3 regions of the Nocardioides hankookensis genome follow, and region 1 is predicted to be linked to each of the others. Evidence: predicted binding sites of a transcription regulator. Region 1 holds the regulator's gene; each other region holds the start of a gene.
What was found. The regulator HrcA, encoded in region 1, represses chaperone genes, less so after heat shock. The targets are predictions, from matches to a motif close to TTGGCACTCGNNNNNNNCGAGTGCCAA.

Region 1 (7,927 bases):
CTCTCATCAACCCGAACGTCGGGGGACGCGTCCAGCCGCGTGGCGACCTGGACGTCCGCATCTGAGCGACGCGTCGCGCGGCCTTCGCAGGCTCAGTCCGAGCTGGTGGTGAAGTCGATGAGCTCCTCGACCCGGCCCAGCAGGGCCGGGTCGAGGTCCTGGTAGGACGAGACCCGGCTCAGGATGTGCTGCCAGGCGCGGGCGGTGTCGGCCTGGTCGCGGTGCGGCCAGCCCAGCTGCTGGCAGACGCCCTTCTTCCACTCGATGCTGCGCGGCACGTCGGGCCAGCGCTGGAGCCCGAGCCGCTCCGGCTTCACCGCGGCCCAGATGTCGATGAACGGGTGGCCGACGATCAGCACGTGCTTGCCGACCGGTGACTTCGCGATGCCCTGGGCGATCCGGCTCTCCTTGGAGCCGGGCACCAGGTGGTCGACCAGCACGCCGACCTTCCGCTCCGGCCCGGGCCGGAAGTCGCGCAGGTGCTCGGCGAGGTCGTCGACGCCGCCGAGGTACTCGACCACGACGCCCTCGATGCGCAGGTCGTCGCCCCACACCTTCTCGACGAGCTCGGCGTCGTGCCGGCCCTCGACGAAGATCCGGCTCGCGCGGGCCACCCGCGCCTTCGCGTCGTGGACGGCAACCGAGCCGGACGCCGTACGGCTGGGCTTGGCGGGCGCCGCCGCGCGCACCGGTGCCGTCAGGATCACCGGCCGGCCCTCGAGGAGGAAGCCGGGCCCGAGCGGGAACGTACGGCGCTTGCCGCGCCGGTCCTCGAGGGTGAGCGTGTGCAGGTCGCGGTCGACCGCGACGATCTCCCCGACCCAGTCGGTGGTGACCTCCTCGACGACCGAGCCGATCTCGGCCGGCGCCTCGACGGCGCGGCCGCGCTTGGGGGCGCGCCAGTCGGTGGCCAGGACGTCGGTGCCGTAGCGGTCGCGGGAGCTCACCGACGTCACGCTAGGCGGCGCCACCGACAAGGCCGTGGGGGCGCGCCGTCAGTCGTCGGAGTCGCCCCCGTCACTCTCGCCGGAGGTCTCCTCCGCGGTCTTGCCGCCGAGCACGTCGAGCTCCTCGGGCGACTTCGGGTCGTCCTCGTCGGTCAGCGGCTTGGCGAGCGGGTTGTCGTCGGTGGGCTGCAGGTCCTCGGGGAGGTCCTCGTCCTCGATGGCCTGGGTGGGCTGGTCGTCGCTCATGCCCAGCAGGTACCCGCTCAGACGAGGGGCAACCGCTTCTGGCTGCGCGGGAGCTGCTCGTAGCCCCGGCGTACGGCGGCCGCCAGCTCCTCGCGCGGGTAGGGCCACTCGGCGGCCGCCAGCGCCTCGGCCACGGGTACGCCGCGGGTGGCGAGGTCGCGGATCGTCTCCGCGACGATGCCGATCGCGTTGCGCTGCTCCTCGACGAACTCCCGGTCCACCGGCGCGCCGTGGCCCGGCACCACCACGGTCGACGACGTGCTCAGGCTGAGCACGATGTCGAGGGAGAGCGGCCAGTCCATCGGGTAGCAGTCCTCTCCGAACCCGGGCACGCCGTTGCGGGCCATCGACTCCTCGACGAGGTCGCCGGCGAGCAGCACGTCGACGTCGGGCACCCGCACCACCAGGTCGCCACCGGTGTGGCCGCGGCCGGGGTGCACCAGCTCGACCATCCGGTCGCCGAGGTCGAGGGCGACCGCCGACGAGAAGGGGTGGTCGGCGGGCACGATCTCGGTCGCCTGCACCTCGTCGGCGTGCGGGTCGTCCGGCTCCGCGTCGTACAGGCCCTTGATCCGCTCGCCCGCCGAGACGGTGCGAGCGACGGCCACCTCGTGCGCGTGGATCGGGATGTCGCCGTACGCAGCCCGGAACGCGCCGTTGCCGAAGGTGTGGTCGAAGTGCTCGTGGGTGTTGACCGCGCCCACGACGCTCTGCCCACCGAGGGCGACACCCAGCCGTCGTACGTCGTCGATGACCGCACGGGCGGCCAGCTCGGACGCGTGCGTGTCGACGACGAGCAGGCCGCGCTCCCCGCCGACGAGGGTCACGTTGACGTCGAACCACTCGTGGCGCGCGACCCAGACCCGGTCGGCGATCTCGGTGAAGGTCACCGGGCCAGGGTAGGGGGCAGCCCAGGGATCAGCAGAGACCGGCGTGCAGCCCCCGGCGCAGCATGTCGCCGAGCTCGGTGAGGTCGCGAGCGGTGCGCGCGAACGCGATCACCTGCTCGTGGGCGCCGGTGCTGTCGACCCACTGGATCTTGACGTCTGCGGGGGAGAGGCGGGCGATGCGTACGCCGACGACGTCGGCCGGCCGGGTGCCGGTGCCGAGTCCGATCGCCTGCCGCAGCTCCTCCTGGTGACAGTCGTTGGCGTGCTCGACGGAGCGCTGCAGGTGGCCCCGGTTGAGGTGGTGGACGCGGCTGCGGAACTCGTCGAGCGACACCCGCAGCTGGCGCTCGGGCCGGGCGAGCAGCACGAAGTTGAGGTCGAGCGAGACGACGTGGCGCACCTCGTCGCAGCACTCGCAGTGCTCGTAGCCGGTGCGCTCGAGGCGGCCGGCCAGGGTCAGCGTGTGCTGCCGCTCCGGGCCGCCGCGGGGGCCCAGCCCGCTGGTCACGGTGAGCAGCGCGCTGCTGTGCGCGGCGCCCGCCCGGGCGACGGGGGAGTCCGCCGGGCAGAGGAAGGTCGGCGTACCGCGGTGGTCGGTCAGCCCCAGCTGCTCGTCCTCGCCGACGGCGTGCTCCTCGCCCTCGATGACCAGGCTGACGGAGGCGGGACAGGCCAGGATGCTGCGCGCGTCCGCCGCGACCAGGCGCGGGTCGACCTCGGGACTGTGGTGCTCGGTCGTGGTCACCGCTGGCTCCTCCACTCCGACTCGAAGACTTAGGTAAGCCTAACCTACTCGGAACTTCGCGACGCCGCACCGGGGCTTCCACGATGTGGCCGTGACCGTGGCGGGTACCCTTGGCACTCCGACCCAGCGAGTGCCAGGAGGAGGCGGACGGGTGCAGGAAGAGCGCAGGCTGGCCGTGCTCCGCGCGATCGTCGAGGACTATGTCGCCACCGAGGAGCCGGTCGGCTCCAAGGCCCTCGTCGAGCGGCACGGTCTCGGCGTCTCGCCGGCAACGGTGCGCAACGACATGGCCGCGCTCGAGGACGAGGGCTACATCACCCAGCCGCACACCAGTGCCGGCCGGGTGCCCACCGACAAGGGCTACCGGCTCTTCGTGGACCGACTCACGACCGTCAAGCCGATGAGCCAGGCCGAGAAGCGGGCCATCGCCTCGCTGCTCGACGGTGCCGTCGACCTCGACGACGTCGTGCAGCGCTCGGTGCGGCTGCTCTCGCAGCTGACCCGGCAGGTCGCGATCGTGCAGTACCCCACGCTCTCCCGCTCGACCGTGCGCCACATCGAGCTGGTGGCGCTGGCGCCCAGCCGCCTCCTGGTCGTGCTGATCCTGAGCACCGGCCGGGTCGAGCAGCGCCTGGTCGAGCTCTCCGACGACCTGGACGACGCGGCGATCGCCGAGCTGCGCGCCCTGGTCAACCGGGTCGCGAACGGCGAGGTGATCGCTGAGGCCAACGCGGCCCTCGCGGCGCTCGTGTCCGCCGACGGCCCGGTCGCCCCGGCGACCCAGGCCGTGGTCGAGGCGCTCCTCGACGCCATGTCCGACCACCGCTCCGACGAGCGGATCCTGGTCGGCGGCGCCGCCAACCTGGCTCGGTACGGCGACAGCTTCGACTCCGCCGTACGCCCGCTGCTCGAGGCGCTCGAGGAGCACGTCGTGCTGCTCAAGCTGCTCGGTGAGGCCACCACCGGCGAGCCGATCACCGTCCGGATCGGGCACGAGGGCCCCTACCAGCAGCTCGCGTCCACCAGCGTGGTCGCGGCCGGCTACGGCCCCGGCGAGGAGGCGTTCGCGCGCCTCGGCATCGTCGGGCCCACCCGCATGGACTACCCCGGCAGCATGGCCGCCGTCCGGGCCGTCGCCCGCTACGTCTCCCGGATCCTCGACGAGGCCTGAGCCTCCCAGGATCCAGCCCCCAGCACCCCGCACCAGCAACGAAGGAAACACGTGAGTCAGGACCCGTACGAGCTGCTCGGCGTCGGCCGCGACGCCGACGCCGACGCCGTCAAGAAGGCCTACCGGCGACTCGCCCGCCAGTACCACCCCGACGTCAACCCGGACCCGGAGGCGCAGGAGAAGTTCAAGGAGATCTCCCGCGCCTACGAGATCCTGTCGGACCCCCAGAAGCGCGCGGCCTACGACCGCGGCGGCGACCCGTTCGGTGGGGCAGGCGCCGGCTTCGGCCAGGGCCCGGGCTTCTCGTTCACCGACATCATGGACGCGTTCTTCGGCGGCGCCGGTGGTGCCGCCCAGGGCGGTCGCGGACCGAGGTCGCGCGAGCGGCGCGGCCAGGACGCGTTGATCCGGATCGAGATCGAGCTGGCCGAGGCCGCCTTCGGCGTCGCGCGCGAGCTCGTCGTCGACACCGCGGTCCGGTGCAGCACCTGCGAGGGCGAGGGCGCGGCCCCCGGCTCCCACGCGATGCCGTGCGAGACCTGCCACGGCGCGGGCGAGGTCGCCCACGTGCAGCGCTCGTTCCTCGGTGAGATCCGCACGCTGCGCCCGTGCGCCGCCTGCCGCGGCTTCGGCACGATCATCCCGGACCCGTGCCGCGAGTGCTCGGGCGACGGCCGGGTCCGCGCGCGTCGCACCCTCACCGTCAAGATCCCCGCCGGCGTCGACACCGGCACCCGCGTGCAGCTCACCGGCGAGGGCGAGGTGGGACCCGGCGGCGGCCCCGCCGGCGACCTGTACGTCGAGATCCACGTCGCGCCGCACGAGGTCTTCACCCGCAACGGCAACGACCTGCACTGCACGGTCACGCTGCCGATGACGGCGGCGGCGCTGGGCACGGTGCTGACCCTGCCGACCCTCGAGGCCGACGTGGTGGCCGACGGCGAGGAGCCCGAGACCGACATCGAGACGAGCCTCGACCTCGACGTACGCCCCGGCACGCAGTCGGGGTCCGAGCAGGTGCTCCGCGGACGCGGCGTGCCCGGCCTGCGCGGCGGTCGCGGCGACCTGGTCGTCACCGTCATCGTCGAGACCCCGACCCGGCTCGACCCGCGTCAGGAGGAGCTGCTGCGCGAGCTGGCGGCGATCCGTGACGAGGAGAAGCCGTCGGGACAGGTGCACCCGAGCAACCGGTCGGTGTTCGGCCGGCTGCGCGACGCCTTCAACCAGCACTGATCCGCCCCGGCCATGTCGCTCCCGGTCCACCTCGTCCCGACGCTCGACGGCGTCGCGGTCGGTGACCCGGTCACGGTCGAGGGCGACGAGGCGCACCACGCCGTCGCCGTACGCCGGCTGCGGGTCGGCGAGCGGGTGGTCCTCACCGACGGCGCCGGAGTGTCCGTCGAGGGGCCCGTCGGGTCCACCGGCAAGCGCGTCTTCACGCTGACCGTCGAGTCGGTCGACCGGGTCGGGCCGGCGAGCCCGGAGGTGGTCGTCGTGCAGGCGATCCCGAAGGGGGAGCGGGGCGAGCTCGCGGTCGAGGTGCTCACCGAGATCGGAGTCGCGCGCATCGTGCCGTGGGCGGCGTCGCGCAGCGTGGCGGTCTGGAAGGGTGAGCGGGCCGCGAAGTCCCTGGCGAAGTGGCGCGCGACCGCCCGCGAGGCCGCCAAGCAGGCGCGTCGGTCGTGGTTCCCCGAGGTGGACGAGCTGGCCTCGACGGCCGACGTCACCGCCCTGGTCGCCGACGCGGATCTCGCCGTGGTGCTGCACGAGGCCGCCACGGCGCCGTTCGCGGGCCTCGTGGTCCCCGCCGCAGGCCGGATCGTCGTGGTCGTCGGTCCGGAGGGTGGGCTGGCCGACGACGAGGTCGCGGCCTACGTCGCGGCGGGTGCTGTCTCGGTGCGGCTGGGCGCCGAGGTGCTGCGCACCTCGACCGCCGGGGTCGCCGCCGTCGCCGCGCTGCTCGCGCGTACGCCGCGCTGGGGCTAGCGACCGTCCTGCTCGGACAGCCGCGCCCGGAGCCCGGCGACCAACGTCTCGACGCCGAACGCCCAGACGTTCTCGTAGTCGGCCGCGTCGGAGGCGACCGACCGCACCAGCGGGAACGACTCGGCCGGGAGGGCGTCGAGCCGCGTCTCGTGCAGGTCCCCGCGCGCGACCATGCTGCGCTCCTGGCCGATCATCAGCGCGAGGTAGGCGGCGTTCTTGACCGCTGCGAAGGCATCAGCGGGGCTGAAGCCGGCGGCCCGGAAGGCCGCCAGCGCGACCTCGAAGGAGGCGGTCGCCCGAGCGCCCTGGACCGGGACCTGCTGGAGCGCGTGGAAGGCGCCCGGGTGGGTGGCCGCGATGCCGCCGACCGCGTCGATGAACTCGCGCACCCAGTCGTCCCACGCGATCGGCCCGGTCGGGAGCTTCGCCTCGTCCAGCAGCAGCTCCACGATCCCGTCGGTGACGGCGTCCCGGGTCGGCACGTGGTTGTAGAGCGACGTGACGTGCACGCCGAGCTCGCCCGCGATCTTGCGCAGGGTGACGGCGTCCGGGCCGTCGCGATCGGCGAGCCGGACCGCGGCCTCCAGGATCCGTTCACGCGTCAACGTCGCCATCGCCCACCTCGCCCCTTGACAAACCTACACCGTAGGTTAACAGTACCTACACTGTAGGTCTGCCGAGGAGGACGCATGTCATTCAGCGAAGCCGAGCTCGAGAAGAAGCTCGCCGAGCTCATCGAGCTCCACCAGGTCCCGGGCGCCCAGCTCGCCGTGCTCGACGGGGACACGCTCACCGAGGTGGCGGCGGGCGTCGTCAGCCTCCGCACGGGTGCCCCGGCCACCACCGACGCGCTCTTCCTGCCGGGCTCCATCGGCAAGCTCTACACGGCGACGCTGGTGCTCATGCTCGCCGACGAGGACCTGGTCGACCTCGACCGGCCGGTCCGGACCTACCTGCCCGACTTCGAGGTCCGCGACCCGCACGCTCGGGACACCGTCACGGTGCGGGACCTGCTGCGCCACACCAGCGGCTTCGACGGCGACGTCTTCATCGACACCGGTCGCGGCGACGACGCGTTGCCCCGCTACATGGACGAGATCCGCGACCTGCCGCAGATCTGCGAGCCCGGCAAGATCTGGAGCTACAGCAACAGCGGGTTCGCGATCCTCGGCCGGCTCGTCGAGGTCGTCGGCGACACGGTCTTCGAGACCGCGCTCCGCGAGCGTCTCCTGGACCCGCTCGGCCTGCAGCACTCGGTCGTCTTCCCGGAGGAGGCGCTGCTGCACCCGATGGCGGTCGGCCACGTGCCGGACCCGGAAGACCCGGAGTCGCTCGTGGTCACGCCGCAGTGGGGGCTCTACCGCTCCTGCGGTCCGATGGGTGCCTCGCTGGTGGCCAGCGCGGGCGACGTACTGAGGTTCGTGCAGCTGCACCTCGACGGCGGCGTGGCCGCGGACGGCACCCGGCTGCTGTCGGCCGAGACGGTGGCCGCGGCGCAGGTGCCGCAGATCTCGCTGGTCGACGACACCGTGCTCGGGGAGGCGTGGGGCCTCGGCTGGATCCTGGACCACTTCGGCGACGTCGGCGTGATCGGCCACGACGGGAACTCGCTGGGCCAGAACGCGTTCATGCGGGTCGCGCCCGACCAGCGGTTCGGCTTCTGCCTGCAGACCAACGTGGAGAGCGCGATGACGATGTACCGCGAGCTCGCCGCGTGGCTGTTCGAGGACCGTCTGGGCGTCGCGCCGCGGCAGGACCCGGAGCCGCTCGCGACGCAGGCGGTCGCGGACCCGGCTCGCTACGTCGGCACCTACCAGCGGGAGGGCGTGGCGATCGAGGTCACGGGAGCCCCGGACGGCTCGCTGCTGGCGAGCCTGGTGATCTCGCGGGAGGGAGCCGACACGCAGGACCTGCCGCCCATGGACGACCTGCCGTTGGTCGC
Region 2 (7,927 bases), 640 kb from region 1:
CAGCGAGGTCTGCAGCAGGTCCTCGGCCTGGTGCTGGTCGCCGGTGAGCAGGTACGCCGTGCGCAGCAGGCGACCCTGGCGGGCCTGGAGGTACGCCGTGAAATCGGCGTCCCGGTCCGTCATCGCAGCTCCTGCCTCCGTCACCAACACACGCCCTAGACGCAGGCGGAAGCCTGATGGTTGCAAATCTTGCGTGATGCGGTTGGCTGGCCCCATGCATCAGGTGAAGGGCGTCGTCGCCCGCGCGAAGGGTCAGCCGGTGGAGCTCGTGACGATCAACGTCCCGGACCCCGGACCGGGCGAGGCGCTCGTGCAGGTGCAGGCCTGCGGGGTGTGCCACACCGACCTGCACTACCGCGAGGGCGGCATCAACGACGACTTCCCGTTCCTGCTGGGCCACGAGGCCGCGGGCGTCGTCGAGGCCGTCGGCCCCGACGTCACCGGCGTCGCGCCGGGCGACTTCGTGATCCTCAACTGGCGTGCCGTCTGCGGGGAGTGCCGGGCCTGCAAGCGCGGCGACCTGCAGTACTGCTTCAACACCCACAACGCGACCCAGAAGATGACGCTGGAGGACGGCACCGAGCTCTCGCCGGCCCTCGGCATCGGCGCCTTCGCCGAGAAGACCCTGGTCGCCGCCGGCCAGTGCACCAAGGTCGACCCGTCGGCCCGGCCGGCCGCCGTCGGCCTGCTGGGCTGTGGCGTGATGGCGGGCATCGGTGCGGCGATCAACACCGGCGCGGTGACGCGCGGCAAGTCGGTCGCGGTCATCGGCTGCGGCGGGGTCGGCGTCGCCGCGATCGCGGGCTCCGCGCTGGCTGGTGCGTCCCCGATCATCGCGGTCGACATCGACGCGAAGAAGCTTGAGAAGGCGAAGGCGATGGGTGCGACCCACACCGTCGACTCCTCATCGGTCGACCCGGTCGAGGAGATCAAGCGGATCTGCGCGGAGACCTACGACGGTGCCGACGGTGCCGACGTCGTGGTCGAGGCGGTCGGCCGCCCCGAGACGTGGAAACAGGCGTTCTACGCCCGCGACCTCGCCGGCACGGTGGTCCTGGTCGGCGTACCGACCCCGGACATGAAGGTCCCGGACCTGCCGCTGATCGACGTCTTCGGGCGCGGCGGCGCGCTGAAGTCGAGCTGGTACGGCGACTGCCTGCCGACCCGCGACTTCCCGATGCTGGTCGACCTCTACCAGCAGGGCCGGCTCGACCTGGACGCGTTCGTCACCGAGGAGATCGGCATCGGCGACATCGAGGCCGCCTTCGAGAAGATGCATGACGGCAACGTGCTGCGCTCGGTCGTGATCCTGTGACTGCGAGGGTCGACCACGCCGTCTCCAGCGGCACCTTCAGCCTCGACGGCGAGACCTTCGACGTCGACAACAACATCTGGGTCGTCGGCGACGACAGCGAGTGCATCGTGATCGACGCGCCGCACAGCGTCTCCGACATCCTGGCCGTCGTGGGGGACCGCAAGGTCAAGGCGATCGTCTGCACCCACGCCCACGACGACCACGTGCGGGTCGCGCCGGCGCTGCGTGAGGAGACCGTCGCGCCGATCATGCTGCACCCCGACGACAAGGTGCTCTGGGAGCTCACGCACCAGGACTACCTGTGGGACCTCGACCTCGCCGACGGCGTACGCATCGAGGTCGGCGGCACGACGCTGCAGGTGCTGCACACCCCGGGCCACGCCCCGGGCGCGGTCTGCCTCTACGCGCCCGACCTCGGCTGCGTCTTCACCGGCGACACCCTCTTCAACGGCGGGCCGGGCGCGACCGGCCGGTCCTACTCCGACAGCGACCAGATCTTGGAGTCGATCCGGGCGAAGCTCTTCGCCCTGCCCGACGACACCGTCGTGCACACCGGGCACGGGGACGACACGACGATCGGCGCCGAGCGGGCTGCGCTCGGGACGTAGCACCCGCAGCGCTCAGAACGGCGCCACGAGGAACGCCGTCCCCGCGCCGGCGACCCGGGTCAGCACGAGGGTCGCCTCCTGCTCGCCGTGCAGGTCGAGACGCTTGCGCAGCTGCTCGGGCACGACGTCGACGCCACGCTTCTTGATCGTCAGCCGCCCGATCCCGCGCTCGCGGAGAGCGGCCCGCAGCTGCTTCTCGCGGTAGGGGACCTCCTCGAGCACGCGGTAGCCCCGCGCGAACGGCGTGCGGAACGACTGGTCGGAGGTCACGTAGGCGATGTGCTCGTCGAGCAGGCCACCGCCGACGCCCGCAGCTACCGCGGTGACGAGGCCCGCGCGGATGACGGCGCCGTCCGGCTCGTAGAGGTAGGCCCCGACCGGGCGCACGTCGCTCCCCGGGTCGTCCTCGTCGGTCAGCGTCGCGAGCCCGGACTCTCCGATCACGGTCGCGCGGCGGGCGGTCGTCGCCAGCCGGCCCGACCACAGCGCCGCCTCCTTGACCTCGCCGCGGTCGCTCACCCACTCCGCCTCGACACCGGTCGGGACCAGGTCGTGGGGGATGCCCGGGGCGACCTTCACGCACGAGTCGCGCGCGAGCAGCCGCTCGACGAACGGCCACGGGGGTGTCCAGTCGTCGACGTCGAAGGTCCGGCCGCGCGCACCCCGGCGGGCGGGGTCGGCGAAGGCCACGTCGAACGGCGTCGGGTCGATCGTCGTCGCGTCGGTCACCGACACCGCACCGGGCAGGCCGAGGGCGTCCAGGTTGGCCTGGGCCACCGCGACCCGGACCGGGTCGAGGTCGACGCCCGCGCAGATGAGCCCGGCCCGCGCGGCGGCGACCAGGTCGCCGCCGATCCCGCAGCCGAGGTCGATCACGGTCTGCGCCGACGACGCGACCAGGCGCGCCGCCCGGTGCTCGGCGACCCGGAGGCGGGTGGCCTGCTCGAGGCCCTCGGACGTGAAGTACATCCGGTCGGCGAGCTCGCCGAACTTCGCCCGTGCCTTCACCCGGAGCGTGGCCTGGGTGACGGCGGTCGCGACCTGCGCGGGCTCCGCCTTACGCCGCAGGCGAGTCTGCGTGGCGAGCGAGTCGTCGCCGGCCTCGGTCGCGGCAGCCAGCAGCCGCTGGCCGTCGTCGGTCAGCAGCCACCGGAAGGCGTCGAGGTCCACGGCCCGATCCTGTCAGCCCGGGGGTCCTCTGGCACTCCGTTGGGCAGAGTGCTAGTTTCTGGGTTGGCACTCTCCCCGTGAGTGTGCCAGTGCCTGCGTCCCGGTGCGACCCCCGCGACGGCGTACCTGAAGCGCAGGCGCCAGACGTGCATCACCCACCATCGAAGTGCCAGAAAGTGGAGGTCGGCATCGTGTCGGTCAACATCAAGCCCCTCGAGGACCGGATCGTTGTCAAGGCCCTCGAGGCCGAGCAGACCACGGCTTCCGGCCTGGTCATCCCGGACACCGCCAAGGAGAAGCCCCAGGAGGGCGAGGTCCTGAGCGTCGGTCCCGGTCGCATCGACGACAACGGCAACCGCGTCCCGCTCGACGTCAGCGTCGGCGACAAGGTCATCTACAGCAAGTACGGCGGCACCGAGGTCAAGTACGCCGGCGAGGAGTACCTCATCCTCTCCGCCCGCGACGTGCTGGCCATCGTTTCCTGATTTCCCGGGTCGTGTGCCTGACGCCGCGCTGTTGCGCGTGCTCAGGCACACGACCCGATCTTGTTTTCTGACGTAGGAGAAGCAATGCCCAAGATCCTGGAGTTCGACGAGAACGCCCGCCGCAGCCTCGAGCGCGGCGTGGACAAGCTCGCCAACGCCGTCAAGGTGACGCTCGGCCCCAAGGGCCGCTACGTCGTCCTCGACAAGAAGTGGGGCGCGCCGACCATCACCAACGACGGTGTCACCGTCGCCCGTGAGATCGAGCTCGACGACCCCTTCGAGAACCTCGGTGCGCAGCTGACCAAGGAGGTGGCCACCAAGACCAACGACGTCGCGGGTGACGGCACCACCACGGCCACCGTGCTCGCCCAGGCGATGGTCCACGAAGGCCTGCGTGCCGTGGCCGCGGGTGCGAACCCGATGGGTCTCAAGCGCGGCATGGACGCCGCGGCCGAGGCCGTCGGCGACGCCCTCAAGGAGGCCGCCCGCGAGGTCGAGTCGGTGGAGGACATGGCGTCCGTCGCCACGATCTCCAGCCGCGACAGCGTGATCGGTGACCTGCTCTCGCAGGCCTTCGACAAGGTGGGCAAGGACGGTGTCATCACCGTCGAGGAGTCCAACTCGATGGGCACCGAGCTCGAGTTCACCGAGGGCATGCAGTTCGACAAGGGCTACATCAGCCAGTACTTCGTGTCCGACCCGGAGCGCATGGAGGCCGTCCTCGACGACCCGTACATCCTGCTGCACCAGGGCAAGATCTCGTCGGTCCAGGAGCTGCTGCCGCTGCTGGAGAAGGTCATCGCCGCCGGCAAGCCGCTCTTCATCCTCGCCGAGGACGTCGACGGCGAGGCGCTGTCGACCCTGGTCGTCAACAAGATCCGCGGCACCTTCAACGCCGTCGCGGTGAAGGCCCCGGCCTTCGGCGACCGCCGCAAGGCGATGATGCAGGACATCGCCACCCTCACCGGTGGTCAGATCGTCGCCCCCGAGGTCGGCCTCAAGCTCGACCAGGTCGGTCTCGAGGTGCTCGGCCAGGCCCGGCGCGTCGTGGTCACCAAGGACGACACCACCATCGTCGACGGTGCCGGTGACGGCGCCGAGGTCGAGGGTCGCGTCAACCAGATCAAGGCCGAGATCGAGTCGACCGACTCCGACTGGGACCGCGAGAAGCTCCAGGAGCGCCTCGCGAAGCTCGCCGGTGGCGTCTGCGTGATCAAGGTCGGCGCCGCCACCGAGGTGGAGCTGAAGGAGAAGAAGCACCGCATCGAGGACGCCGTCTCCGCGACGCGCGCCGCGATCGAGGAGGGCATCGTCCCCGGCGGTGGCTCCGCGCTCATCCACGCGGTGTCGGTCCTCTCCGACGACCTCGGCCTCACCGGCGACGAGGCGGCGGGCGTGCGCATCGTGCGCAAGTCCGCCGACGAGCCGCTCCGCTGGATCGCCGAGAACGGCGGGGAGAACGGCTACGTCGTCACCTCCAAGGTCCGCGAGCTCGGCCTCGGCAACGGCTACAACGCCGCGACCGGTGAGTACGGCGACCTGGTCGCCCAGGGCGTGCTCGACCCGGTCAAGGTGACCCGCTCCGCGCTCGTCAACGCCACCTCGATCGCGGGCATGCTGCTCACGACCGAGACGCTGGTCGTCGACAAGCCCGAGGAGGAGGAGCCCGAGGCCGCCGGCCACGGGCACGGCCACGGCCACTGAGCCGACCCGGCGCCAGTTTCACCCCGACCCGGCGCCAGTTTTCACCTCGGTGTGAAAACTGGCGCCGGGTCGGCATTTCAGGGCAGCAGCTCGCCGAGCCACTGCGTGGCGCCGTGGCGGTGGTTCACGGGCGTCTGCCACATCAGGTTCCGGGCGCCGCCGGTGGACCCGGCACCGCCGCCCCAGTTCCCGACCGCGTCGTTGAGTCGTAGGAACCGGTTCGTCGCCAGGTCGTAGGTGTAGGTCCCGGCCACCCCGTCGGCGTACGCCGTGATCGCGACGACCTCGCTGCCCGGCGGCAGGTAGCCGTCGATGCCGCTGTCCTGGAGCGTGACGACCTGCTCGCCGTCGGTGCTGAGGACCTGCACGCGGTCGTCGCGCTCGCTGCCGGCGTAGTCGCCGCAGTACTGACTCATCAGGATCCGGTCGTCGGTGGCCCCGAAGGAGAGCAGGTTGCACTTCGCTCCCGCGTGCGGGTCGAAGGAGTGCTCGGCCCCGGTCGCGAGGTCGCGCACGTGCACCTGCCCGGCGTGGCCGTTGGTCGAGTCGGTCCACACCATCGAGCTGTCGGTGAAGGCGACGTCCCCGAGCGTCAGGTGCTCGTCGCGGACGTCGTTCGCGTCGGTGAGGGACGCCGACCAGAGGTCGAACGTGTCGCCCTCGGCGTTGGAGTCGTCCGCCTCGCCGCCGTTGCCCATCGGCCAGCCGCCGTCGGGGATCCGGCCCTGCGTCGCGGGGACCCGGAAGTAGACGCGTCCGTCCGGTCCCAGCTCGGCGCGGAACTCGACGCCGTGGGGGAGACCCGGCCAGGTCAGCGTGCTCCACTCGCGCGTGGTCCGGTCGAAGAGGTACGCCGTCACCCGCCGTCCCGTGCCGTTGTCGCTGAGCAGCACGAGCCGGTCGGTGCCGAGCTCGACCGGGGTGATGTTGTCCTGCCCGACCCCGGGGTCGGGCAGCCAGTCCTTGGCGTCGGTCGCGGGGTCCAGCAGCGCGAACTTCGCGCTCGAGCGGGCCTCGCGCGGTCCGTCCTGGAGGAGGATCAGCCCGTCGTCGGTGACCCCGTCGAAGTACTGGCCGTTGTCCTCGTCGAGGTTGCGGTTGGTGAGCGACGCCAGCACCCGGTAGTCCCGTCCCTCGACCGCCGGCTGGGCGTCGCTGAGCCGGATGGTGGGTGCATCGGGCCGCGGCGGCGCGCCCGCCGGGTCGGCGTGGTCGGCGCCGCTCGGCCAACGGACGGCCGCGGTGACCAGGACGGTGGCCGCGAGCACGCCCACCGCCGCGATGCCGGCCGTACGCCGACGCGAGGTGGTGCGACGCCGGCCGGCCGCCACCAGGACCGCCACGTCGACGTGGTCGGCCGGCGCGTCCGCGACGTTGTCGTGCAGCAGCTGCTTCAGGTCGTTCACCACGGCAGGTTCCCCTCTCCGATCACGGCGAGCTCGTCGCGCGACGCGCTCTCGAACATGGATCGCAAGGACGCCAGGGCCCGCGAGGTCTGGCTCTTCACCGTGCCCTCGCCGCAGCGCAGCACCACCGCCGTCTCCCGGACGTCGAGGTCCTCGAAGTAGCGCAGCACGACGCACGCACGCTGCCGCTCGGGCAGCCGGGCGAGCGCGGCCATCAGCGCCGCCCGGTCCGAGACCCTGCCGGCGACGTCCTCGTCGGAGCGCCGCTGGTCGTCGACCTCGGTCGGCCGCTCGGTGCTCGACCGCTTGCGGCTGGCGTCGAGGAAGGCGCTGACGACGGCCTTGCGGGCGTAGGCCAGCTCGCCGCCGCGCCGGACCAGCCGCGGCCAGGCGACGTACACCCGGATCAGGCCCTCCTGGACGTGGTCGGCCGCGCGCTCCCAGTCACCGCAGAGCAGGTACGCCGTGTTGCGCAGCCTGCCGTGAGCGGCGACGGCGAACTCCGAGAACTCCGTGTCGCGATCCATGCCCCCAGAACGAGGTGAGCCGAGGATCGGTTGCACGCGATCAACAATCCGGCGTCACCGGCGGCCTGTCGAGACCGCGGCGCAGGTAGACCGTCCGGCCGTTGCAGGTCGTGCCGGCCGGGACGTAGTTGTCCTCGATCGCGTTGTGCAGGTCGTCGACGCCGGTGTCGGCCCAGGCGTCGAGGTCGACCCACTGGACGAGCCAGGTGGGCGCGTCCGGCCCCGAGAGCAGCGCCGTGAGGTCGGCGTACTCCGGGTCGCGGGTGCGCATCGGCAGGCTCCACAGGTAGGGGTACGGCGAGTCCAGGCCGCTGGTCAGCTGGAGGTCGGCCCGGCCACCGAAGACGACCAGGGTGTCGCCGGGCTCCGCGGAGTCGGCGATCGCCTCGCCGGTGCGGACCTCGTCGAACTCCTGGTGCCCGGTCGCGTTCCAGACCAGCCAGAACGCCATCGCCAGGACGGCGGAGCCGATCGCCGCGACGACCAGCCCGCGCATCGTGCGCCCCGAGCGGTCCTCCCGCCCGGCGAGCAGCGCGGTGCACAGCGCCGCCGCCGGGATCAGCGGCAGCATGTAGTCCTGCCAGTAGCTCCCACCCGCGACCAGCGACGCCACGTCCACGACGACGACGGCCAGGGTCGCGGCGAGCGCCGGCGGGTTGTCGCGCCACAGCTCCCGCATCCGGGCGAACGGGCCCGCCAGCACGACCAGCAG
Region 3 (7,927 bases), on a different contig from region 1:
CGCTCCCACACGCCACCGACTGACGAGGGGTGGACCGCGCGATGGCCTCGGAACGACGTGGTGGGAGTGCCCGGCCCGAGCGGCGGTTCGCGGCCGGGCCCCGTCGTGCGGCGGGCCCGGGACTCCTCGACGTCCCGGGCCTGCCGTTCGCCCTCCACGCCTCGGGGCGGCTCGGCATACTGACGCCATGAGCCGACCCCCACGCACCCGCCCGACCCTCGAGGAGGTGGCGGCGAAGGCCGGCGTCGGACGCGGTACGGCGTCCCGGGTCATCAACGGCGGCGAGAAGGTCTCCGAGCGGGCCCGCCTCGCGGTCGAGGAGGCGATCGCCGAGCTCGGCTACGTCCCCAACGCCGCCGCCCGGGCGCTCGTGACCCGGCGCACCGACACGATCGCGCTGGTCATCGCCGAGTCGGAGGAGCGGGTCTTCGGCGAGCCGTTCTTCGCCGGCATCGTCCGAGGCATCGGCTCGGCGCTCGCCGCCGCCGACCGGCAGCTGGTGCTGCTGCTCGCGCAGGCCTCGCAGCGTCGCGGCGCCCTCGACGACTACCTCACCCGCCAGCACGTCGACGGCGTGCTGCTGCTCTCGCTCCACGACGACGACCAGCTCCCCGAGCGGATCCGCGCCCACGGCGTCCCGGTCGTCGTCGGTGGTCGGCGCGAGGGCGTCAGCAGCGACTTCGTCGACGTCGACAACCTCCAGGGCGCCCGGCTCGCCGTCCAGCACCTCGCCGGCCTCGGCCGGCGCCACATCGCCACCATCGCCGGACCGGCCGACATGGTCGCCGGTCACTCGCGCTTCGAGGGGTACGTCGCGGCGCTCACCGCCGCCGACCTCCCGATCGACGACCGGCTGGTCGCCCGCGGCGACTTCACCCAGCAGAGCGGCGCCGACGCGATGCGCGCCCTGCTCGCGAGCGGCGCCGCGGTCGACGGCGTCTTCTGCGCCAACGACCTGATGGCCGTCGGGGCGCTCCAGACCCTGCGCGACGCCGGGCGCCGGGTGCCCGACGACGTCGCGGTCGTCGGGTTCGACGACGCGCCGATCGGGCTCTCGACGACCCCGCCGCTGACCACCGTGCACCAGTCGCCCGAGCAGATGGGTCGCGAGATGGTGGCCATGCTGCTCGAGGCGACCGGGGCGCCCGGCGTGCCCCAGCCCGGCCTGATGCTGCCGACCCACCTCGTCGTCCGCGGAAGTGCGTGACCACCTACCCTCGCCCCATGACCGACCGGCCCCTCGTCCTGCTCGTCACCTGCACCGGCATGGACGACGGCGAGCCGGGCCACGCCGCTCTCGACGCGGCGCTGGATGCGCGGGGCGTGGACGCGCGCTGGGTCCGTTGGGACGACGAGTCGGTCGACTTCTCGGGTGCGGCCCTGGTCGCGGTCCGCTCGACCTGGGACTACGACGCTCGGGTGGGGGAGTTCCTCGGCTGGGCCTCGGGCGTCGGGCCGACCCTGCTCAACGGCTACCGCGTCTTCAGCTGGAACGTCGACAAGCGCTACCTCCTCGACCTGCTCGACGCCGGCCTGCCGGTGGTGCCGACCCGCGCGGCGGACACGGTGGCCGACGTACGACGGCTCTCGGCCGAGCACGGCATCGCGGTGGTCAAGCCCCGGGTCGGCGCCGGTGGTCGCGGTCTCGAGATCGTGCGTGACGCAGCCGGGTGGGAGCCGCAGGCCGGGCACGACGGCCCGTGGGTCGTGCAGCCGCTCGTCGAGTCGATCCACCACGACGGCGAGATGTCGGTCTTCGTGATCGGCGGCCACGCCGTCAGCCAGGTCGACAAGCTGCCGAGCACGACCGACATCCGCGTGCACGAGCAGTTCGGCGGGTCGTCGCGGCCGGTGCCGCTGCGGCCCGACACGGTGGAGCTCGCCACGGAGGCGATCGCGGCCGTCGCGGGACTGCTCGGCCAGGAGATCGTCTACGGACGGGTCGACATGATGCGGCACCAGGGCCGGCTCGTCGTGAGCGAGGTCGAGCTCACCGAGCCGGGTCTCTACCTCGACGTCATGCCCGAGAACGCCGTCCCCTTCGCCGACATGGTCGTGGAGCACCTGAACCGGCAGCGCTGAGTCCCAACCTTTCCGGGGCCGGTCGCGTTCATGATGGCGTGATGCCGGACGAGGACGGGTTCCGTCGCTGGGCGGAGGAGCGCCAGCTGGCGCTGCTGCGCACGGCGGTGCTGCTCACCGGCGACCGGCAGCGCGCGGAGGACCTCGTCCAGGAGGCACTCACCCAGGTGGCGCTGCGCTGGCGGCGGCTCGCCGACGAGCACCCGGACGCCTACGCCCGCCAGGTGATCGTGCGCCGCAACATCTCGTGGTGGCGCAAGCACCGACGCGAGGTCGTGGCCGACGTGCCCGACCTCGGCGCGAGCACCGGGGCCGAGGCGTCCGCGGACCGGCGGATGCTGCTCGACCTGGCGCTGGACCGGCTCAGCCCACGGCAGCGCGCGACCGTCGTGCTGCGCTACTACGACGACCTGTCCGAGCGCGAGACCGCCGACGTCCTCGGCGTCAGCGTCGGCACCGTCAAGAGCCAGACCCACGTCGCCCTGCGCCGGCTGCGCGAGGCGTCGCCCGAGCTCGCCGACCTGTTGGGAGAGGACTCCAGATGAGTGACCAGGAGCTGCGCGACCTGCTGCACGACCGCGTCGACGACCTCACGCCGGTCGACCTCGCCCCCGGCGCGTGGGCCGGCGCCGTACGCCGCCGCCGGGTGCGTCGCTCGCTCGCCGCCGGCGGCGTGGTCCTGGCCGTCGTCGTCCTGGCCGTCGCCGTCGACCTGGTGCACCTGTCGGACCGGGACCAGAGCGAGCCGATGCCCGCATCGCCAGGGCCGTCCGTCTCGCCGTCCGCGACCGCCGCACCGGTCGGAGCCGATGCCACCTACCAGGGGCTGCCGGTCTGGTGGAGCCCCGACCTGGACGAGGAGCTCGACCTGCCCTGGATCGACCGCTCGCCGCTGCCGCGGGACCTCGACCTCACCGCCGACATGCCCGGCCTCGCCGACGAGCCGATCGACCGCGCAGTAGCGGCGTACGGGCTGGACCACCAGGTCGTGCTCGTCGCCGCCGACGGGACACCGCGCCGACTCCCGGTCGACCTCGACCAGCCCGAGACCGACGAGGACGGCTACGAGGTGTCGCCGTACGGCCCGTCGATGCTGTCGCCGGACGGCCGCCACCTCGTGTTCCCGCAGGCCGGCAGCCTCGCGCTCTACGACCTCGCCCGCCGGGCGTGGAGCTCGATCGACGTCGGGTCGGCACGCACGGCGTACGTCACCTGGGTCGGCGACGACCAGCTCCTGCTGCCGTCGCGGCCCGAGCAGTCGGGTCCGATCCTCGACGTCCGCGGGGAGCAGGTGGGCAGCGGCCAGAAGCCGAGCATCCGGGTGTTCCAGATCCAGGAGTCGATGCAGAACGCCTACGGCCCGGCGCGCACCGGTCCGGGCAACGTCCTGTCGGCCCAGAGCTGGGGGATGGGGCCGGGCATCCCGGTGCGGGACCCGTCGGCGTACTACAGCTCGCCTGCGCACCTCGTCGTCACCGGCGGCCCCCAGGGCGCCAACGTGCTGGCGTTCATGACCGGCATGGACGACGAACGGTGGATGGACGCACCCCCGGTCGCCGGCTGGCTGGACGCCGACACGGTCGTCTACGAGTCGGTCGCCGGGGACCGGGACCTGTTGATCGGCTGGGACGTCGGCACCCACACGTTCCGGCGGGTGTCGTCGGTGACGCCGGGGTGGGCCTCGAGCTTCGCGCGGCTGGCCTGACTTCTTGCACTCGCCGGGGGCGAGTGCTAAACATGACGCTGGCACTCTCGTGATGAGAGTGACAACTCCGGATCGGTGCCAGTTGAGGCCCTCCGCGCCGGCGAGAAAGGGTTCGCCGGGTCAGCAGGGTCGTCCGTCGCGGGCAACCCATCGAGCCGGATCCCCGAACTCTAAGCGTGAGGAATCGCAGGAGTTATGCCCAAGCTGATTGCTTTCAACGAGGAGGCCCGGCGCGGTCTCGAGCGTGGCATGAACACGCTCGCCGACGCCGTCAAGGTCACCCTCGGTCCCAAGGGCCGCAACGTCGTGCTCGAGAAGAAGTGGGGCGCCCCCACGATCACCAACGATGGTGTGTCCATCGCCAAGGAGATCGAGCTCGAGGACCCGTACGAGAAGATCGGTGCCGAGCTCGTCAAGGAGGTCGCCAAGAAGACCGACGACGTCGCCGGCGACGGTACGACGACCGCCACGGTCCTCGCCCAGGCGATGGTCCGCGAGGGTCTGCGCAACGTGGCCGCGGGTGCGAACCCGATGGGCCTCAAGCGTGGCATCGAGGCCGCTGTCGCCGCCGTGTCGGAGCAGCTCTCCAACATGGCGATCGACATCGAGACCAAGGAGCAGATCGCCGCGACCGCGTCGATCTCCGCCGCTGACACCACGGTCGGCGAGATCATCGCCGAGGCGATGGACAAGGTCGGCAAGGAAGGCGTCATCACCGTCGAGGAGTCGAACACGTTCGGCCTCGACCTCGAGCTCACCGAGGGCATGCGGTTCGACAAGGGCTACATCTCGGCCTACTTCGTCACCGACCCCGAGCGGATGGAGACGGTCCTCGAGGACCCGTACATCCTGATCGCCAACCAGAAGATCTCGAACGTCAAGGACCTGCTGCCCCTCCTCGAGAAGGTCATGCAGTCCGGCAAGCCGCTGCTGATCCTCGCCGAGGACACCGACGGTGAGGCGCTGTCGACCCTGGTCGTCAACAAGATCCGTGGCACGTTCAAGTCCGTCGCCGTCAAGGCCCCGGGCTTCGGCGACCGCCGCAAGGCCATGCTGCAGGACATCGCGATCCTGACCGGCGGCCAGGTCATCTCGGAGGAGGTCGGCCTCAAGCTCGAGTCGACCGGCATCGAGCTGCTCGGCCAGGCCCGCAAGGTCGTCATCACCAAGGACGAGACCACCATCGTCGAGGGTGCCGGCGACGCCGACCAGATCGCCGGTCGGGTCAACCAGATCCGTGCCGAGATCGAGAAGTCGGACTCCGACTACGACCGCGAGAAGCTGCAGGAGCGCCTGGCCAAGCTGGCCGGCGGCGTCGCGGTCATCAAGGTCGGCGCGGCCACCGAGGTCGAGCTCAAGGAGCGCAAGCACCGCATCGAGGACGCCGTTCGCAACGCGAAGGCGGCCGTCGAGGAGGGCATCGTCGCCGGTGGCGGCGTGGCGCTCGTGCAGGCTGCCGCCACCGCGTTCGACAAGCTCGAGCTCTCGGGTGACGAGGCCACCGGCGCGAACATCGTGCGCTTCGCCTCCGACGCCCCGCTCAAGCAGATCGCGGTCAACGCCGGCCTCGAGGGCGGCGTCGTGGCGGAGAAGGTGCGCAACCTGACTCCCGGTCACGGCCTGAACGCCGCTTCCGGCGAGTACGTCGACATGATCGCCTCCGGCATCATCGACCCCGCCAAGGTGACCCGCAGCGCGCTGCAGAACGCCGCCTCCATCGCGGCGCTCTTCCTCACCACCGAGGCCGTCGTGGCCGACAAGCCGGAGAAGGCGGCGCCCATGGGCGGCGACCCGACCGGTGGCATGGGCGGCATGGACTTTTAGCACCCCTTGTCCGGGCAGGGCCGAGCTCGCTCGGCCTGCCCGGACAACGCCAGGTGCAAGGTTGAGGAGCGTCGGCTCGGGCCGGACGAAGTCCGGAACGAGCGACGCGTCTCGAAACCGAGTCGCTTGCCCAGCACAGCATCCCGAACGGCCCCGGTCCTCACGGACCGGGGCCGTTCGGCCATTTCCGGATGTGTGAGGGTGGAGGCGTGGACGAGAGTCGCCGGGAGCGCTTCGAGCGGGTCGCGCCGGGCCTGGTCGAGCCGCTGCGGCGCTTCCTCGCCCGACGTACCGACGCCGCGACCGCCGACGACGTGCTCGCCGAGACCCTGCTGGTGTGCTGGCGCCGGGTCGAGGAGCTGCCCGACGAGCCGCTGCCCTGGGCGTACGCCGTCGCCCGCAACTGCCTGCGCAACGCCGAGCGCGCCGCCCGGCGCCAGGAGCGGGTCGCTGCCCGGCTGGCCGCCGAGCCGGCGGACCCCGGCCCGCCGGGGCCGCCCGAGGACACCGCGCTGGACGACGCGCTCGCCCGGCTGCGGCCCGACGACGCGGAGCTGCTGCGCCTGTGGGCCTGGGAGCAGCTGACGCCGGCCGAGATCGCGACCGTCCTCGACATCACCGCCAACGCCGCGAGCATCCGGCTGCACCGGGCCCGCGAGAAGCTGAAGGACCAGCTGCGAAAGATCGGGGCCGCAGCCGGACATGACGGGTCGAGAGAGGGGAGAAGGCCATGACGGACACGCACGACGACGAGCTGAGAGCTCGCCTGCGCGCGTCCGACCCGGCCGGATCCCTCCCGCCGGCCGCCCCGCACGAGGTGGCCCGACTCCTGGAGGACGTCATGGCCACCGAGCTCACCACCGAGAACCGCGAGACCGGCACCCACGACCGCGGCCCGCTGACCTGGCTGGTGGCCGCAGCCGCCGTGGTCGTCATCGCGGGCGTCGGGTTCCTCGGGGTCCGGGCCCTCACCGGCAACGACGACGCCGTGCCGCCCACGGGCGGCAGCCAGGTGCCGGCGACGGTCACCCGGCTCGACGTCCCCGCGACCGGAGGAGAGGCCAAGTGCGCGGTGCCGAGTGCCGAGCTGCTGGCCGGCGCTGACGTCGCGTTCGACGGCGTCGTCACCGGCATCGCGGGCGACCAGGTCACCCTCGAGCCCTCCCACTGGTACGCCGGGCTGCCGACCGACACGGTCGTCGTGACCGCGCCGAGCGAGCAGATGCAGCAGGTGGCCTCCGGGGTCGAGTTCCGCAAGGGTGATCGTTACCTGGTGTCCGCCAGCTCCGGGACGGTCTCCCTGTGCGGCTTCTCGGCGCCGTACAGCGACGAGCTCGCGGCGATCTACGGAGAGGCGTTCCCCACCTGATATGCATGGAGCGATGCACGGACTGCTGCTCGCTGCCGGGGCCGGCAGCCGGATGGGGATGCCGAAGGCCCTCGTGCGCGCCGACGACGGCGAGCCCTGGCTGGTCCGCGGCGTCCGCGCGCTGACCGACGGCGGGTGCACCCGGGTGACCGTGGTGCTGGGCGCCTCCGCCGACGAGGCGCTCCCGCTGCTCGAGGGCTCGGGCGCCACCGGCATCGTCGTCGCCGAGTGGGCCGACGGCATGTCCGCCTCCCTGCGGGCCGGGCTGGCGGGCCTCACCGTCAGCGACTCCGACGCCGTGGTCGTCACGCTCGTCGATCTGCCCGACGTCGGCGCCGACGTCGTACGCCGCCTCCTCGACCCGACCCCGGACCGCGCGACCCTGCGGCGCGCCTCGTACGACGGGCAGGTCGGCCACCCGGTCGTCCTCGGCCGCGACCACTGGGTCGCGGTCGCCGACGAGACGAGTGGCGACCGGGGAGCGCGGGGCTACCTGGCCACCCACGACGTCGAGGTCGTCGAGTGCGGCGACCTCGCGACCGGAAGGGACGTGGACTCCCGGTGAGACGGACCGCCGTCATCCTCGCGCTGCTCCTCCTGGCCGTCGGCCTGCTGGCGACGCCGGCGACCGCCGCCCCGGACGACACGGTGCGCGTCGGCAGCTTCAACATCGACCGTGGCCGCGGCTTCACGGCCTGGCGGCGCGCGGCCGCGCAGCTGCAGCGGACGGTCGACGTGGCCGGCATGCAGGAGGTGACCAGCGTCGCGAAGCGCCGCTACCTGCTGCGGGGCCGCTGGGAGGCCTACGGCACGACGCCCGGCCCGGACGAGAACCCGGTGATCTGGGACGGCACCGTCTTCCGCAAGGTCGGCGCGCAGGCCGTGCGGATCGCAGGCAAGCAGGGTCGCCTCCCCGCGGCGTACGCGACCGTGGTCCGGCTGGTCCA

Region 2: a site for HrcA is predicted at 3,122-3,148, ahead of groES (co-chaperone GroES). Genes of this name have one in related genera too.
Region 3: a site for HrcA is predicted at 3,826-3,852, ahead of groL (chaperonin GroEL). Genes of this name have one in related genera too.

What each region holds. Positions count from the first base shown of each region.
Region 1 covers NZ_JBHSRJ010000009.1:65,029-72,955, reverse strand. Annotated here, with positions in the region: gene ACFPYL_RS19805 (DUF3097 domain-containing protein) at 93-947, opposite strand; gene ACFPYL_RS19800 (hypothetical protein) at 996-1,193, opposite strand; gene ACFPYL_RS19795 (MBL fold metallo-hydrolase) at 1,211-2,083, opposite strand; gene ACFPYL_RS19790 (hypothetical protein) at 2,112-2,828, opposite strand; gene hrcA (heat-inducible transcriptional repressor HrcA) at 2,980-3,999, shown strand; gene dnaJ (molecular chaperone DnaJ) at 4,051-5,232, shown strand; gene ACFPYL_RS19775 (16S rRNA (uracil(1498)-N(3))-methyltransferase) at 5,245-5,985, shown strand; gene ACFPYL_RS19770 (TetR family transcriptional regulator) at 5,982-6,599, opposite strand; gene ACFPYL_RS19765 (serine hydrolase domain-containing protein) at 6,675-7,927, shown strand, end outside.
Region 2 covers NZ_JBHSRJ010000009.1:705,242-713,168, reverse strand. Annotated here, with positions in the region: gene ACFPYL_RS23040 (SigE family RNA polymerase sigma factor) at 1-123, opposite strand, end outside; gene ACFPYL_RS23035 (S-(hydroxymethyl)mycothiol dehydrogenase) at 215-1,315, shown strand; gene ACFPYL_RS23030 (MBL fold metallo-hydrolase) at 1,312-1,923, shown strand; gene ACFPYL_RS23025 (class I SAM-dependent methyltransferase) at 1,936-3,093, opposite strand; gene groES (co-chaperone GroES) at 3,285-3,578, shown strand; gene groL (chaperonin GroEL) at 3,663-5,282, shown strand; gene ACFPYL_RS23010 (hypothetical protein) at 5,360-6,688, opposite strand; gene ACFPYL_RS23005 (SigE family RNA polymerase sigma factor) at 6,685-7,215, opposite strand; gene ACFPYL_RS23000 (hypothetical protein) at 7,256-7,927, opposite strand, start outside.
Region 3 covers NZ_JBHSRJ010000005.1:181,226-189,152, forward strand. Annotated here, with positions in the region: gene ACFPYL_RS15370 (LacI family DNA-binding transcriptional regulator) at 188-1,207, shown strand; gene ACFPYL_RS15375 (ATP-grasp domain-containing protein) at 1,225-2,082, shown strand; gene ACFPYL_RS15380 (SigE family RNA polymerase sigma factor) at 2,124-2,627, shown strand; gene ACFPYL_RS15385 (hypothetical protein) at 2,624-3,787, shown strand; gene groL (chaperonin GroEL) at 3,983-5,611, shown strand; gene ACFPYL_RS15395 (RNA polymerase sigma factor) at 5,821-6,345, shown strand; gene ACFPYL_RS15400 (hypothetical protein) at 6,342-6,980, shown strand; gene ACFPYL_RS15405 (nucleotidyltransferase family protein) at 6,994-7,545, shown strand; gene ACFPYL_RS15410 (endonuclease/exonuclease/phosphatase family protein) at 7,542-7,927, shown strand, end outside.